DNA from 4 places in the Cupriavidus gilardii genome. Region 3 is predicted to be linked to each of the others. Evidence: predicted binding sites of a transcription regulator. Region 3 holds the regulator's gene; each other region holds the start of a gene.
What was found. The regulator FNR, encoded in region 3, switches genes on or off when oxygen is low (the NO sensors DNR and NnrR bind a similar motif). The targets are predictions, from matches to a motif close to TTGATNNNNATCAA.
Positions count from the first base shown of each region.

Region 1: clpB (ATP-dependent chaperone ClpB) is a predicted target of FNR. The motif match lies at 1,426-1,439, and genes of this name have one in related genera.
Region 2: FOB47_RS17225 (universal stress protein) is a predicted target of FNR. The motif match lies at 1,698-1,711, and genes of this name have one in related genera.
Region 4: FOB47_RS21415 (universal stress protein) is a predicted target of FNR. The motif match lies at 1,839-1,852, and genes of this name have one in related genera.

Region 1 covers NZ_CP054626.1:1,275,781-1,279,976, forward strand. The annotation lists gene FOB47_RS16115 (D-(-)-3-hydroxybutyrate oligomer hydrolase) at 1-425, shown strand, start outside; gene FOB47_RS16120 (MaoC/PaaZ C-terminal domain-containing protein) at 428-1,405, shown strand; gene clpB (ATP-dependent chaperone ClpB) at 1,584-4,172, shown strand.
Region 2 covers NZ_CP054626.1:1,520,442-1,524,637, forward strand. The annotation lists gene FOB47_RS17215 (PAS domain-containing sensor histidine kinase) at 1-174, shown strand, start outside; gene FOB47_RS17220 (response regulator) at 171-818, shown strand; gene FOB47_RS17225 (universal stress protein) at 1,778-2,281, shown strand; gene FOB47_RS17230 (YeeE/YedE family protein) at 2,508-2,942, shown strand; gene FOB47_RS17235 (DUF6691 family protein) at 2,952-3,374, shown strand; gene FOB47_RS17240 (SH3 domain-containing protein) at 4,159-4,196, shown strand, end outside.
Region 3 covers NZ_CP054626.1:1,865,977-1,870,172, reverse strand. The annotation lists gene ccoG (cytochrome c oxidase accessory protein CcoG) at 1-1,296, shown strand, start outside; gene FOB47_RS18690 (FixH family protein) at 1,309-1,560, shown strand; gene FOB47_RS18685 (hypothetical protein) at 1,557-1,826, shown strand; gene fnr (fumarate/nitrate reduction transcriptional regulator Fnr) at 1,888-2,535, opposite strand; gene FOB47_RS18675 (sulfite exporter TauE/SafE family protein) at 2,717-3,490, shown strand; gene scpB (SMC-Scp complex subunit ScpB) at 4,078-4,196, shown strand, end outside.
Region 4 covers NZ_CP054626.1:2,500,725-2,504,920, reverse strand. The annotation lists gene FOB47_RS21425 (DEAD/DEAH box helicase) at 1-106, shown strand, start outside; gene FOB47_RS21420 (serine/threonine protein kinase) at 138-1,169, shown strand; gene FOB47_RS21415 (universal stress protein) at 1,293-1,730, opposite strand; gene FOB47_RS21410 (hypothetical protein) at 2,029-2,292, opposite strand; gene FOB47_RS21405 (helix-turn-helix transcriptional regulator) at 2,630-3,664, shown strand; tRNA gene FOB47_RS21400 (tRNA-Met) at 3,782-3,858, opposite strand; gene FOB47_RS21395 (MFS transporter) at 4,007-4,196, opposite strand, start outside.

The DNA.
Region 1 (4,196 bases), 590 kb from region 3:
ATCTGCGCGGCAAGCCGGCGCTGATCGTGCATGGCCGCGACGATGCGCTGCTGCCGGTCAACCACACGTCGCGCCCGTATCTGGGCCTGAACCGGCAGCGCGAGGGCGCGGCGAGCCGGCTGTCGTATGTCGAGGTGACCAACGCCCAGCACTTCGACGCCTTCAATGCGCTGGTGCCCGGCTATGGCAATCGCTATGTGCCGCTGCATCTGTACCTGAACCGCGCGCTCGACGCGATGTACGACCATCTGCGCAACGGCACGCCGCTGCCGCCGTCGCAGGTGGTGCGTACGGTGCCGCGCGGCGGTACGCCGAACTCGCCCGCGCCGGCAATCCAGCCGTCCAATGTTCCCGGCTTTGCCGCCAACCCTGCCGCCGGCGACCGCATCGAGGTCGTCGGGGGCATCGTCGAGGTGCCGCAGTGACGATGGCCATCCCGCAGCCTTCCCAGCCTTCCGGGTCTTCCGTACCGTCCGCGCCGCGCGTGCTGACGCAGCAGGACTTCGATCGCTTCGCGAGGCTGTCGCGCGACGACAATCCGATCCACTGCGACCCGGCGTTTGCGCGCGGCACGCATTTCGGCGCCACCGTCGCGCACGGCATGCTGCTGTTCTCGTTGCTGTGCGCGCAGATGCAGCGCGGCCGCGCCGGGCCGGTGCTGCCGCTGGCGCAGACGCTGATGTTCCCGCAGCCGACCTACGTCGGCGACGGCGTGGTGGCGGAGCTGGTGCCGGGGGAGGGGGCGGCCGGACGGATCGGGCTGCGCACCGCGATCCGTTGCGTGCAGCGCGGCGGCCGCGCGTTGCCGGCGGGGGAGGCGCCGGTCACCGCCAGCGGCGACGCCGAGCTGCTGCTCGATCCCGACGCGGCCGCGCTGGCCGGGCCGCTCGTGTCCGGTGCAGGCGGCGCGGGCGCCGCGGCGGCAGGCGATGCGGCGCTGTACCACCTGAGGCCGGGGCAGCAGGCCGACGCGGTGCGCGCCTTCGAGCGGGCCGATCTCGACGAGTACGTGGCGCTGAGCGGGGACGCCAATCCGCTGTATGCCGACGCGGCGCTGGCCCGGCGCCGCGGTTTCGACGGCCCGCTGGTGCCGCTGCCGCTGCTGGCCGGCATGTTCTCCGACCTGCTCGGCACCCGCCTGCCGGGGCGCGGCACCGGCTGGATGAAGCAGTCGCTGCGGCTGCGCGCGGCCGCCCGGCTGGGCGAGCCGCTGCGGGCCTCGGTACGGATCGTGCGGCTGCGCGCCGACAAGGAGTTGGTCAACCTGGCCACCGACATCACCGGCGAGGACGGCCGGCCGGTGCTGCAGGGCGAGGCGCTGGTGCTGGTCCGCAACCTGGAGCGCAAGCTTGCCGGCGATGCCGGCGGCCTCGCGCAGGGCCGCCAGACCGCGGTTCCTTCCTGATCCGTCCGATGGCGCGCTGCTTGCGCCACATCAAATACGCATCGTTTCGTCTTGAAATGTCACGGCAAAGCCCTATCTTCGGCAGTGACATCCGGTGTCCTGCCGGCCGACGACGCGGTGCTCTGCGACTGCGCCGCTGGGGCCGCCTCGGGACACGTATCCCAGTGAGGATTTCCCTATGCGTCTTGACAAACTGACTACCCGATTCCAGGAAGCGCTGGCCGATGCCCAGACGCTGGCGATCGGCAACGACAACCAATACATCGAACCGCAGCACCTGCTGCGCGCGCTGCTGGCGCAGAACGACGGCTCGGCGCGCGCGCTGCTCTCGCGCGCCGGCGTCAACATCAACGGCCTGGCCAGCGCGCTGGACGCCGCGATCAAGCGGCTGCCGCAGGTGCAGGGCACCAGCGAGGTCCAGCTCGGCCGCGAGCTGGCGGCGCTGTTCAACGCCACCGAGAAGGAGGCGATCAAGCGCGGCGACCAGTTCGTCGCCAGCGAGCTGTTCCTGCTCGCGGTCGCCGACGACAAGGGCGAGACCGGCCGCATCGCGCGCGAGCACGGCATGAGCCGCAAGTCGCTGGAGGCGGCGATCGACGCGGTGCGCGGCGGCGAGTCGGTCAACAGCGCCGATGCCGAGGCCCAGCGCGAGGCGCTGAAGAAGTACACGATCGACCTGACCGAGCGCGCCCGCATGGGCAAGCTCGATCCGGTGATCGGCCGCGACGACGAGATCCGCCGCGCGATCCAGATCCTGCAGCGCCGCACCAAGAACAACCCGGTGCTGATCGGCGAGCCCGGCGTCGGCAAGACCGCGATCGTCGAGGGCCTGGCGCAGCGCATCGTCAACGGCGAAGTCCCCGAGACCCTGAAGAACAAGCGCGTGCTGGTGCTCGACATGGCGGGCCTGCTGGCCGGCGCCAAGTATCGCGGCGAGTTCGAGGAGCGGCTCAAGGCGGTGCTGTCCGATATCGCCAAGGACGAGGGCCAGACCATCGTCTTCATCGACGAGATCCACACGATGGTCGGCGCCGGCAAGGCCGAGGGCGCGATCGACGCCGGCAACATGCTCAAGCCGGCGCTGGCGCGCGGCGAGCTGCACTGCATCGGCGCCACCACGCTGGACGAATACCGCAAGTACATCGAGAAGGATGCCGCGCTGGAGCGCCGCTTCCAGAAGGTGCTGGTCGACGAGCCCACGGTCGAGGCGACCATCGCGATCCTGCGCGGCCTGCAGGAAAAGTACGAGCTGCACCACGGTGTCGAGATCACCGACCCGGCCATCGTCGCCGCGGCCGAGCTGTCGCACCGCTATATCACCGACCGATTCCTGCCGGACAAGGCGATCGACCTGATCGACGAGGCGGCCGCGCGCATCAAGATGGAAATCGACTCCAAGCCGGAGGAGATGGACAAGCTCGAGCGCCGCACGATCCAGCTGAAGATCGAACGCGAGGCGGTCAAGAAGGAGACCGACGAGGCCTCGCGCAAGCGGCTCGAACTGATCGAGCAGGAGATCGAACGGCTCGAGAAGGACTACGCCGATCTCGACGAGATCTGGAAGGCCGAGAAGGGGGCTGCCCAGGGCGCCGCCGCGCTGAAGGAGGAGATCGACAAGATCCGCCTGGAGATCGCGCGGCTGCAGCGCGAGGGCAAGCTCGACAAGGTCGCCGAGCTGCAGTACGGCAAGCTGCCGGAACTCGAAGGCAAGCTCAAGGCCGCCACCGCGGCGGAGGCCAGCGAGCAGAAGCAGCCGAACCGTCTGCTGCGCACGCAGGTCGGCGCCGAGGAGATCGCCGAGGTGGTCAGCCGCGCGACCGGCATTCCGGTGGCGAAGATGATGCAGGGCGAGCGCGAGAAGCTGATCGCGATGGAGGACTATCTGCACAAGCGGGTGGTCGGCCAGGACGAGGCCGTGCGGCTGGTGTCCGACGCGATCCGCCGTTCGCGCGCGGGGCTGGCCGACGAGAACAAGCCGTATGGCTCGTTCCTGTTCCTCGGCCCGACCGGCGTCGGCAAGACCGAGCTGTGCAAGGCGCTGGCCGAGTTCCTGTTCGACTCCGAGGAGCACCTGATCCGCATCGACATGAGCGAATTCATGGAGAAGCACAGCGTGTCGCGGCTGATCGGCGCGCCGCCGGGCTATGTCGGCTACGAGGAAGGCGGTTACCTGACCGAGGCGGTACGGCGCAAGCCGTACAGCGTGGTGCTGCTCGACGAAGTCGAGAAGGCCCACCCGGACGTGTTCAACGTGCTGCTGCAGGTGCTCGACGATGGCCGGCTGACCGACGGCCAGGGCCGCACCGTGGACTTCAAGAACACGGTGATCGTGATGACCTCGAACCTGGGCTCGCAGATCATCCAGCAGATGAGCGGCGAACCGCACGAGGCCGTCAAGGGCGCCGTGTGGCAGGAGGTCAAGACGCAGTTCCGGCCGGAGTTCCTGAACCGCATCGACGAAGTGGTGGTGTTCCACGCGCTCGACCAGAAGCACATCGAGTCGATCGCGAAGATCCAGCTGCAGCGGCTGCAGTCGCGTCTTGCGCGCATGGACATGGCGCTGGAGGTCAGCGACGCGGCGCTCGAGCGCATCGCCAGCGCGGGCTACGATCCGGTGTTCGGCGCCCGCCCGCTGAAGCGCGCGATCCAGCAGCAGATCGAAAACCCGGTCGCGCGGCTGATCCTGGAGGGCAAGTTCGCCGCCAAGGACGTCGTGCCGGTGGACTACCAGAACGGCGAGTTCACGTTTGGGCGGGTGGTGCATTGACCCGCGGGGCGACAGTCGCTTCGG
Region 2 (4,196 bases), 350 kb from region 3:
GACGGCCGCACGGCGCCATCTGCCGAAGGAAGATCGATGGGGCTCGTGGGGGTGCGCGAGCGCGCGCGCCTGCTAGGCGGCGCTGCAACAATGGAGTATCGACCGGGCGACGGCTTCCGACTGGCTGTTCGTTTCCCGCAGTCGGACGTGATCCCGAGCGGGGGGAAACAATGATCAAGGTCTTCATCGCGGACGACCATGCCGTCGTACGAGACGGCGTCCGACACATTCTTGAACGGGCCGGTGGTTTCGAGGTCGTGGCGGAAGCCGAAGATGGGACGCAGGTGTGCAGCCAGCTGCGGCAACACCGCAGTGATGTGATCGTGCTCGATCTGTCCATGCCAGGGCGCAGTGGGCTGGAGCTGATCAAGCAGATTCGGACGGAGTTTCCTGGGCTGCGGATACTGGTGCTGACGATGCATGCCGAGGAAGAGTACGTGCGCAGGGCTTTCCGAGCCGGCGCGTCTGGCTATCTCACCAAGGAAAGCGCCGCCACGGAATTGGTCGCCGCAACCGGCAAGGTCGCATCCGGTGGCACCTACGTCAGCCAGGCGATCGGGGAAAAGCTTGCCACCGGGCTTCAGGGCGGGACGGAGCAATTGCCCCATCTCTCTCTATCGGATCGCGAGATGGAGGTGTTCCGAAGACTGGTTCTGGGAGAAACGGTCTCGGCGATCGCCGCCGGCCTGTGTGTCAGTGCGAAGACGATCAGCACGTACAAGATGCGTCTGATGGAGAAGCTCGGCTTGCCAAACGAGGCGGCGTTGGTTCGGTATGCAATTCGACATGGCTTGTTTTGCGACGATGCCACGCTGTGAAGCCTGTGCGGCAACGAGGGCCCATTACCCGGCGGTTACCGAGACGACGGCGCTTGGCGTGGGATAGTAGTCTCAAGCCAGTCGGTGCAGAGTGAGACAGCTTGGGACAGTTCAGCCGGCTGGTCAAAGGTTCCCCACAGGGTTCGCACCAGCGACGACCGGCTGCACTGACAGTCAGCCGACCCGTCGCCACGGTTTGGCGCGGTGGTGTCCGAGCTGTTGCCTCCGACAATAGCCAACGCAGGAATAGGGCAGGCATCCTGATTCGCGCTCCTGGCCAGGTCTCGCGGACCGCGCAGGGTCACCAAGGCGCAGAACGTAGCATGACCGGCCACCGCCATCGTCGCCTCTGACGCCAACTCGCCTGCTGCTACACATACCAGAGGTATCGGACCGCACGGCGCCTCGGACTCAAGCCATTCCGCGACGCGGGCGACGCGGTGCACGAGATCCGTATGTCTGTGGAAAGTGTCGGCCGAGTGCCGGTGACGACGAGGCGCAATGTCGATCAAGGCAGTTGCGTAGCCCAGTTTCCACAGCTTGCGGCAGAAGTAGTTTGCCGATGCGATGCGCGATGAGGCTTTGCCTGCGTACAGCATCACGACGAGCGCTCTCGGCAGGGAAGGGCGGTCAATGACGATTCGCAAACGCTCCCCTGCCGCCTGGAGCGTTTCCACTCGGCACATATCCTCATGGTCGTACACGCGACGGTTCGATGGTCCAGTGCTGCCACGGGTTCGAAGTCGCTGCGGTACAAGGGTTGTCTGCATGGATGTCTCCTTGGGGTCGTGTGGCTGCCACGGACACAGGCGGCCGGCTCCGGCAGCATTGGCGCTGCCAGGTCCGGTCAGACAATAGCGGCAGGAGAAGCCAGGGAGCTTGATGCAAATCAATAGCTGGACGGTGCGCGCTCATATGCTTGTCTCACGCGCAATTGCAAGCGGCGGAGGGGCATGATCATGTACAAACGAATTCTGGTAGCGGTGGATGGCAGCGAATTGTCCCGATTGGCAGTAATGCAGGCAGCCCGTCTTGCGCAGAGCTGCGGCGCGATAGTCCAGGCCTTGTATGTTGTGGACAGTACCGATATCTACTACGGCATAGGCCCATACGACCCGGGCGGCGTCACCGAGGCGTTGCTTACTTACGGGGAAGCGGTTCTGCAGGACGCCGCGGCGTCGCTGGCGGGAGCCGGTGTAGAGCATTGTACGAAGCTGCGAAAAACCTCGGTGGCGCCCGGAAGGGTGGCGGCGACGATCGAGCTCGAGGCGCAAGAGTGGAATGCGGACCTGATTGTCATGGGCACGCATGGTCGAAGGGGGATGCAGCGATTGCTGATGGGCAGCGTGGCGCAGGGTGTGGTCCATCGCTCGACGCGTCCGGTCCTGCTGGTTCGCCATCCGGCTCAGCGTGCTGACAAATCGGAGCCGGCCACGGTATCAACTTCGAACGACGCACACTAGGGGCGTACGCCGGAATGGCTCTGATGGCCAAGAGGAATGAGAGGGCCCGACCGGGTCTTCACCGGATGCGGTCGGGTTATGCCCTTGGAGCGGAGGCATCCGCGCCGCCAGCCCCAGCTGTCCCTCGCTTCCCGGCACTCGGCTGAATAATTGAGCCGCTGCTCACGAGCCCCGCTGTGTCGGAGCCCGATCCAGTTTCCGCTGTACTGTCCTAAGGAATAGCCCCATGACGATCGACTGGAGTGCCTTCACTCCATTGGCTCCGCTGGCGGGCGGCATAATTATCGGCATCGCCGCCTCCATGTTCGCTCTGCTAAATGGCCGGATCGCCGGCATCAGCGGCGTGCTTGGCGGACTGCTCACGCCGGTGCGCGGCGATGTCGCCTGGCGCGTGGCATTCATTGCAGGACTCATGGGCGCTCCACTCATGTACGGAGTATTCGCGCAGCTGCCGATCCCGCGAATCGACGCCGGCTTCGGCACACTGACCGTGGCAGGACTGCTCGTGGGGGTCGGCGCGCGTTACGGGGCGGGATGCACGAGCGGGCACGGCGTGTGCGGCATCTCGCGCCTCTCGGCGCGCTCGCTGGTGGCCACTCTCACCTTCATGGCGTCCGGATTCGTCACCGTCTTCGTCGCCCGCCATCTGCTTGACGCTTGAGAGGAAACGATGCCTGGGTTCTTTGCACTTCTGGCTGGCGTTGTTTTCGGCATCGGCCTGATTATTTCGGGTATGGCGAATCCAGCCAAGGTCCTGGCATTCCTGGACCTGGCCGGTAACTGGGACCCATCGCTTGCTTTTGTCATGGCCGGTGCCATCCTGGTCGGCATTGTCGCCTTCGCCGTGGCTCGCCGGCGCAGCGCCACGCTGCTCGGACTGCCAATGCGAATGCCGACGGCCACCGTCGTCGACCGACGTCTCGTGGGAGGCAGCCTCCTGTTTGGCATCGGCTGGGGCCTCGCAGGTTTCTGCCCGGGACCTGCCCTGGTCACCTTGGGCATGCGCGACTACAAGGCGGTGGTATTCGTGGTCGCCATGCTCGTCGGAATGGGGCTATTCGAGCTTTTGGAGCGGGGAAGGAGGCGTAGCTGAATGCGTGCCGGCAATACATAGCCTCTCACGGAGATTCGGCGGTTTCGGTGATATCGGTGTAAATCCATCGGCGCGTTCGCGTCTCGTCCGGCAAGAAGGGGCTTGCTCTGCGATAGCTGAGTGTCGGATATGCGGGGACGGATGGTTCCGCATGTCCGACTGTCACACTGCCCAAGGCGCTTGGTAACGTGGTCGTAGCGTTTTCCGATTTGAGGGACGCGTCTGTGTCGACGACTTCGGCTTACGACGGACAGGCGGAAAGGACTGTGCCAGGCTGACCTTACCCGCGCATCCCTTGAGCTCCGGAATCTTCGCGACGGGATCCAACGCCGCCTGCCCATGGCCCAGATGACCGCCATGGGCTTGGCATGGGCCAGCAAGGATGCTGCGCGGCGTCTACGGTATCCACTCTTGCGCACTCGGCCGCGGCCGATCGCTGGAACTGGCACGTACGCTGTCAGTCAATGCGCTGGTGGTTATGGAGATCTTCCACCTGTCCTTTATCCGGAATTTCTGCACAACCTCGTTGAACTGGAAGGCGGTGCGCGGCACGAGGGTGGTATGGGGCCTGGTAGATATTCGACGAACGTCCTTCGCGATCACGGCTCTCAGCGCACGAGGGCTACTTGTTCCGCCTCGCATGACGCTTCAAGAGCCGCGATAAAAGCCCCCGCACCGACGTGACTGCCGCCGCCAATCCTCCGGGTTTCCCGATGGCGCCTCACTGGCCGCGGAAGTGCCTGGCGTGGGGCCTTCGAAATTGTTGCTGGGATAAACTACACACATGAAACCCAGCACAACGCAATCGACACCGGACACCGC
Region 3 (4,196 bases):
TGGCTGCAATGGAACGGCCGCCAGGCGGTGCTGTTCGACCTGGGCGCACGCAAGTTCTATCTGTTCGGCCTGGTGCTGTGGCCGCAGGACGTGATCTATCTGGCCGTGCTGCTGGTGATCTCGGCGCTGTCGCTGTTCCTGTTCACCGCGATCGCCGGACGGCTGTTCTGCGGCTATGCCTGTCCGCAGACCGTCTACACCGAGATCTTCCTGTGGATCGAGCGCAAGGTCGAGGGCGACCGCATCGCCCGCATCCGGCTCGACGGCGAACGCTGGGGCCCGCGCAAGCTGCGCCTGAAGGCGACCAAGCATCTGCTGTGGATCGCGATCGCCCTGTGGACCGGCTTTACCTTCGTCGGCTATTTCTCGCCGATCGATGCGCTGGGCCGGGCGGTGCTGAACCTGTCCACCGGGCCGTGGGAAACGTTCTGGATCGGCTTCTACGCGTTCGCCACCTGGGGCAATGCCGGCTTCATGCGCGAGCAGGTCTGCAAGTACATGTGCCCGTATGCGCGGTTCCAGAGCGTGATGGTCGACAAGGACACCTATGTGGTCACCTACGACACGCGGCGCGGCGAGCCGCGCGGCTCGCGCTCGCGCAAGGCCGACCCGCGCGCGCTCGGCATCGGCGACTGCGTGGACTGCAGCATCTGCGTGCAGGTCTGCCCGACCGGCATCGACATCCGCGACGGGCTGCAGTACGAGTGCATCGGCTGCGGGGCCTGCATCGATGCCTGCAATCAGGTCATGGACAAGATGCGTTATCCGCGCGGGCTGATTCGCTACACCTCCGAGAACGCGATGCGGCGCGCGCTGTCCGCGGCCAATGCGCGCCGCCGCGTGGTCCGCCCGCGCATCGTGTTGTATGCGGTGCTGTGGCTGGCGCTGGCCGGCGGCTTCGTCTGGTCGGTGGCCGTGCGCACGCCGCTGAAGGTGGACATCATCCGCGACCGGCAGGCGCTGGCGCGCGAAGTCGACGGGCGCTGGATCGAAAACGTCTACCGGCTGCAGCTGATCAATACCACCGAGGGCGAGATGGATGTCGCCATCGCGGCGGAAAGCCCCGGTCTGCCGGGCCTGTCCGTCGAATACGAGCGCGGTGCCGGCCACCTCGCGCCCACATCGAACCGGCTGCTGCCGCTGCGGCTGCGCGTGCCGCTGGAGCAGGCCGCGTCGGGCACCCATGTGGTCGATATCGTGGTCAGCGGCTCGCCCGCAGAGTCCGGGGCCGGGCTTGCAGCCGACCGTGTGCAAGTGCGGCAGTCCACCCGCTTTTTCGTTCCCGACCAACCGTAACGAGGCATCGACATGTCCCAATGCAAACCATGGTGGAAGGAGCCGTGGCCGTGGCTGCTGATCAGTGGCCCGGCGCTGGCGATGATCGGCTGTGCGGTGACGATCTGGGTCGCGATGCAGCACGCGGACCGGCCGATCGTCGACGGCGTGGTGCGTCAGGGGCTGCTGGTCCGGCAGGCGGCGACGCCGGCGGCGGTGGCGGCTTCGGCTGCCACGCAGGACTCGCGCGACGCGGTCGATCCCCGATCGGTGGCACGGCCATGAAGGCGCGCTGGCTGATCTGGGTGCTGTGGCCCGCCTTCGTCGGCGCGGCCATGGCCTTCGTGCTGGTGTTCTCGCTGATCGATCCGCGCGATCTGCGGATCTTCGGCCGGCCACTCGAGCTGTCGCACGGCGCGGTCTATACGCTCGGCTTCGGCCTGGCGTGGGCGGTGTGCGCGCTGTCCAGCGCACTGACGGTGTGCATGCTGCCGGCGTCGATGCTGGCGCCGATGTCGTCGCCGATGTCGGCGGCCGACGAACTGGAGTAGCGCGGTGGCAATGCGGGGAACGGCTGCCGCGGGCGCCACCGCGGCCACCGCCGGGCCGGGATCAGCAGGCGGTCTTGCCCAGCAGCTGACGGATGCCGTCCATGTCGACCAGCTTCACATGGCGCTGGCGGATCTGGATCAGGCCCGCTTCGGCGAAGCGCGAGAACAGCCGGCTGACGGTCTCGAGCTTCAGGCCCAGATAGCTGCCGATTTCCTCGCGGCTCATCCGCAGCACGAACTCGGACGGCGAATAGCCGCGTGCCGACAGGCGTTCGGACAGGCTGATCAGAAAGCCGGCGAGCCGCTCCTCGGCGCGCATCGAGCCCAGCGTGATCAGCATCATCTGGTCCTGCGTGATTTCGCGGCTCATCAGCCGCATGAACTGGTGCTGCAGCGAAGGCAGCGAGGCCGACAGCGTCTGGATCTCGTTGTAGCGGACCACGCAGACCTCGGTGTCTTCGAGCGCGGTCGCGTCCGACGCATGCCGCATCTCGGTCAGTCCATCGAAACCGACCACTTCGCCGGGCAGGTGAAAGCCCGTGATCTGCGCGCGGCCGTCTTCCATCGTCACGTGCGTCTTCAGCGTGCCGAAGCGGATCGCATAGACCGCGTCCAGTGGATCGCCGAGGCGATACAGCGATTCGCCCTTGCGCACGCGCACGCGCTCCTGCACCAGCGTGTCCATCTTTTCGACGTCCTGCGCCGACATGCCGACCGGCAGGCACAGCTGTCCCAGCGAGCAGGTGGAGCAGCGGGTCGATTGGTCGTTCAGGGGAATGGCGTTCAGCAATTGGAATCCGCGCGAAGGGAGGGAGTTGCCATCGGCATGGCGATGGACGTGAAGCGTCCGGGCATTCTACCGTGCGGCATCCCGTCGAGGGGAGCGTGAGATGGCGATCGGCGTACTGGCAAGCGTGTTTCTGCTGGCACTGTTGGGCGGCGTCCACTGTGCGGCGATGTGCGGCGGCATTGCGCTGGTACTCGAGGGCAACGATGCGAGGCAAGCCGCGCCGGTGGCGCTGTACCGCAGCCGCGCGGCGTGGGTCCGCGAACTGCTGGTCCTGCATGCCGGCCGCCTGAGCGCCTATGCGGTGCTCGGCGCCTTGCTCGGCGCGGCCGGCGCGGCCGCGTGGAAGGTGCAGTATCTGCCGGTGCAGCGCGCGCTGTTCGCGGCCGGCAGCGCGAGCCTGCTGCTGGCCGGGCTGTGGGCGTTGGGCGGCGCGCGGCTGGCCGGACGCGTTCCCGGCGTCGAGGCCCTGGCACGGCGGCTTGCGGCAAGCTGGGCGCGCTGGGGCGGAAGAACCATCGCACGCAAGGAAGCCGGCGCGGCCCCGCGCGGCGCCCGGCGCCTGCTGCGCCGCTACGCCGCCGGACTGGCCTGGGGGCTGGTGCCGTGCGGCATGGTCTACGCCGCGCTCGCGCTGGCCTTGCTGGCGGGCAGCGCCGCGTCGGGCGCGCTGGTGATGCTGGCCTTCGGCCTGGGCACGCTGCCCAATCTGCTGATGCTGTCCAGCCTGTCGGCCGGCTTGCGCGTGCTGGCGCGCCGGCCGTGGGTCCGCCGCGGCATCGGCGCGGCGGTCGCACTGTTCGGTGCGGCCGGTCTCGCGCGGGCCGCGATGCTGCCCGAAACGCTGGCCGCGCACGGCTTCTGCCTGACCTTGTGACGGCGGGCCGCCGCGCGGCTGCCAAGCCCGCGGTTGCAGGCCGGCGCGGGAATGCCATACAATCGCGGGAAGCCACCGCGACCGGGCCGCTTTCGCGCAGGTGTCGTGGTCGCCCGGTCGCGCTTGATCCAGGCGTCTGTCAAGGCACTCATGGGTATCCATACCCATCTCCCTCCCCGCACTGTCCGGCTAGAACATCCGATGTCGACATCGGCCAAGAATACCGGCCAGCGGCGTGGCAGCGAGGGGCCCGACAGGCTGCACGCCAGGCCATGACCAAGTTGTCTCGCATTCCGGACGGTCGCGGCTGTCCGGGCGTGTCGGCCGCAACAGGGGAGACGGCGCGACACGCTGGTCCTTCCGCCGACCGATATCGGGAGACGGGCGGACGATCTTCTGCCGGAACGGACCGGCAATCGATGCACCGATGAGAAGCGCGCGGACCCGATGCGGCAAGCATCCCGGTCGGCTGCGCGATGAATGGCGGCAGGCGTCCCTGAAGCGGAACGCGCGCCGCTGAATCGACCAATCTCCAGCGCGTCCGGGTGTCACGGACGCAGATGCAAAGACAGGCCGCACACCACAACATGAATACCCAAGAGGCGAAAATCGTCCTCGAGACGGCGCTGATCTGCGCGCAGGAGCCGCTGCGCGTCGCCGATCTGCGCCGCTTGTTCGCCGACGACGTCGGCGCCGACACGATCCG
Region 4 (4,196 bases), 630 kb from region 3:
GGCCGCGCCGCGCCCGGCGTCCGAGTCGAACGGTCCGTCGCGCAACCGCCGCCCCGGCCCGCAGGCGGCATTGCTCGGCGGACAGCGTTCGCGGCAGGGGTCCTGACGCGCGCGGTGTCCTAAGCTAGCGCTTAGCCATGGTGACGTCGCCCGATCCCGCCGCCTCGCCGGACATTCCGTTCGCGGGGCTGACGCCCGACCTGATCCTCGATGCGCTCGAGGCGGCCGGCTTCATGCCGGACGGCCGGCTGCTGGCGCTGAACAGCTACGAGAATCGGGTCTGGCAGGCCGGGGTCGAGGACGGCGCGCCACTGGTGATGAAGTTCTACCGTCCCGGACGCTGGAGCGACGCCGCCATCCTCGAGGAACATGCCTTCGTGCGGCAGCTCGCCGAGGCCGAGATCCCCGCCGTGCCGCCGCTCGAGTGCGGCGGCAGCACGCTGCTGTCGCATGCGGGCTTTCGCTTCGCGGTGTTCCCGCGCTGCGGCGGCCGCGAGCCCGAGCTCAATCGCGCCGATACGCTGACCTGGCTGGGCCGATTCATCGGCCGCATCCATGCCGTGGGCGCGACCCGGCCCTATCTTCATCGGCCCGCGCTCGATGTCGAGACCTTCGGCGTGGCGCCGCGCGACTGGCTGCTGGCGCAGGACTGCATCCCGGCCGATCTGCGGCCGGCCTGGCAGGCCGCCGCCGATCTCGCCATCGATGGCGTGCGGCGCTGCTACGAGCGCGCGGGCGACGTGGCGATGCTGCGGCTGCATGGCGACTGCCATCGCGGCAACCTGTTGTGGATCGACGCGGATCAGGCCCGCGGCGGCAGCGCCGGTCCGCATTTCGTCGACTTCGACGACAGCCGGACCGGCCCCGCGGTACAGGACCTGTGGATGCTGCTGGAGGGAGACCGCGCCGCGATGCAGAGCCAGTTGGCCGATATCGTGGCCGGCTACGAGGACTTCGCCGAATTCCCGACGCGCGAACTGCATCTGGTCGAGGCGCTGCGCACGCTGCGCCTGCTGCACTACAGCGCCTGGCTGGCGAGCCGCTGGAACGATCCGGCCTTTCCGGCCGCGTTTCCGTGGTTCGGCACGGCGCGCTACTGGCAGGACCGCATCCTCGAACTGCGCGAACAGATCGCGCTGATGGACGAGCCGCCGCTGTGGTCGGCTTGATCGCGGCTTGATCCCGAGTTGATCGCGAGTTGATCGGCCGGGCTGCCGATCGTCCCGGGCGCGACCGCGGCGCTCGTCACACTGTGGGCCTGGAATGGCCCGCATCATCAGGCCATCACACCATCACGCCTTCTCCGGCGCCTTTACCAGGATCACCGGGCACGACGCATGCGCCACCACGCGGCCGGCGACCGAGCCGAGCACCGCGTCGAAGAACGATCCGCGGCCATGGGTGCCGATCACGATCGCATCGGCGTTGACCGATTTGGCCAGCGCCACGATCCGGTCCGGCGGAAAGCCGCTCAGCGCATGCTTTTCCACGCGCAGCTGCGCGGCGGCCAGGATGTCGCAGACCGAGCGCATCGCCTTTTCGCTCTCCTCCCGATGCCAGTCGTCGATCGCGTCCTTGCTGACGAAGGCGCGGACCTGTCCGGTGACCTCCGGGGCGACGTGCACCACATGCACGGTCCGTTCGCCCTGCAGCAGCTTCCCTTCGGCGATAAAGCGGGCGGCGGCGTCGCTGAAGGCGGAGCCGTCAGTGGCGAGCACGATATGGGTCATGGCGAGGGTTCTCCTATCAGGGGCCTTGCAGGCGTTGTCGACGGCCAGGCGGTTCGGCGTTGCCGTGCCTGGCTGAATTCATGATGGCAGCTAGGCGGCGATCTCGCCATGATTCCGGTCAAAAACTCGGCACTTCGCCGAATTGCATGCCTGATCCTGCACTTACTGCGACAGCAGCATCCCCGTAAAGGTCACTAGCCAGCCACTGGCGAGGCAGGCGCCGATCCACGCCGCCACGATCAGTGCATTGTCTCGAACGCTCATCGCTCGCTCCTTCGCTTCGTCACAACGTGCCGGCTCATTCGCCGATCGGAGCGGGGTAATCGCCGCGGGTGCTGGTACGTGCGCCCTCGCTGTAGACGTCGTGCGTGCGGGCGCCGTCCCCGTAGACGTTGAAGGCGCGCCCGCCGTCGGCGAAGCGGTCCGTCGAGCGGAACGTGTAGCCATAGTCGTCGCCGGCATGCGATCCGCGCACCGGCGCGGCGAACACGCTGTTCAGCGACAGCAGCGCGGTACCGGCGATGGCGGCGCTGAGAACCAGGCGGGTGGTGGTGATCTTCATGATTTTCTCCATTTGTTGAATTTTTAAGAATCGTTTTGCGGCGGGATGTCGTCAGCCGATGTGAGAAGAATAGGCTCACATCCGGGCAGCGACGCGACGCTGCCTCGTATCAGTTATTCAAAGTTTTTAACAATGCGAATGCTTGTGCTGCACCGGCCTGGGCCTTGCCCACTCCGCGTGCCGGCGGGCATCGCATAGGCTGTTGCTCGCACTTTCGTTTCGGAGGGCCGAAGTGCGTGCCGGGAACCGTCGTTCCTTGTCCATTTCCTTCATTTCCGGACGCCCCGCTTGATAGGCTTCGCTCTCCCCACGGATGACCAACCTCTGATTGCGCTTTATGGCCCAACAGTTCGATTCGCAACTCGACGTTTCCATTCTTTCCGTCCTGCTTGACGACGGTGGTCCCCGCCGCTGGATGAGCGCCGAGGACGTGGCGCACGGCCTTGCCGCCCTCGGCGTCGCCGAGCCGCCCGCCGAGGTGCTGCAGCAGCGGCTGGTGCTGTTGCTCGCCGACGGCTCGGCGGAGTGCCGCGCGCAAGGGCGCGGCCTGATGTGGCGCCGCGCCGAAGGCGCCGGCCGGATGCTGTCCAACGCCGGCACCTGGCTCAGCGACGAGGAGGCGCTGGCCCTGCAGGTGCTGAAACGGTTCGCCGGCCGCCAGATCACCTCGGTGATGGCGACCCTGCTGCGGCCGTTGTTCGATGCCGCCGAGTCGCAACTGCGCCGGCGCAGCGGCGAGGGCGGCACCGGGCGGATCGCCTGGCATCGCAAGGTATCGGTGGTCGAGCGCAGTTCGCCGCTGGTGCCGCCGCGGCTGCGCGAGGTCGTGCTGCTGCCGGTGCTGACGGCGGTCTTCGAGGAGCGCTGCCTGGAGGTCGTCTACCGGCCGCGCTTCGAACCGGAGAGCAAGCGCGTGCTGATGCCGCTCGGCGTGGTCGAGAAGGCCGGCATGGTCTATCTGGGCGGACTGGAAGACGAAGAGCCGGCACCGCAATGCCTGCGGCTGGACCGCGTCCACGCGGCGCACGCGTTGAAGGAGCGCTTCATCTATCCCGACCATTTCTCGCTGGCCGACTACGTCGAAGAGGCAGCCGAATTCGGGCTGCACGGCGACGGCAATATCAAGCTGGCGGTGCGCTTTGCCAAGGGCTGCGGCGACATCGTGCGCGACGCGCCGATGGCGCCCGATCAGACCGAGGAGATCGGCCCCGACGGTTCGCTGGTGGTTCGCTGCACGGTGGAGATGGCCGATTGGCTGGTGCGCTGGCTGCGCTCGTTCGGGCCGCAGGTCGAGGTGCTGGAGCCGGTGGCGCTGCGCCGCGCGCTGGCGCTCGAGGTCAAGTCGATGGCGCGGGCTTACTGCCGGAACTGAGGACGGAACTGGGGGGCGGGTGGTGGGGAGGGGTTCCCGAGAGGAGCCCCGATCGGGACCCTGGAGGGCGGCGCCAAAACAAAAAGGGGTCAGCTTGCGCTGACCCCTTCGAAATACTGGTGGCGAATCAGGGACTCGAACCCCGGACCTGCGGATTATGATTCCGTCGCTCTAACCGACTGAGCTAATTCGCCGACGAAGACCGCCATTATACGGGCCGCTGGATCGCTGTCAACACTTTTGTGCGGTCCACGGGTATCCGGATGCCAAAAAAAAACCGGCGGCCCTGGCCGACCGCCGGTTTCGCCGCCGGCCCCCGGGCCGGCGTGGCGCGGTCGAAGATCAGTCGTGCGCGTAGATATCGACGTCCTTGGTCTCGCGGATGAACAGCGAGCCGATCACCAGCGTGATGCCGGCGATCACGATCGGGTACCACAGGCCGTAGTAGATGTTGCCGTTCTGCGCGACCAGGGCGAACGAGATGGTCGGCAGCATGCCGCCGAACCAGCCGTTGCCGATGTGGTAGGGCAGG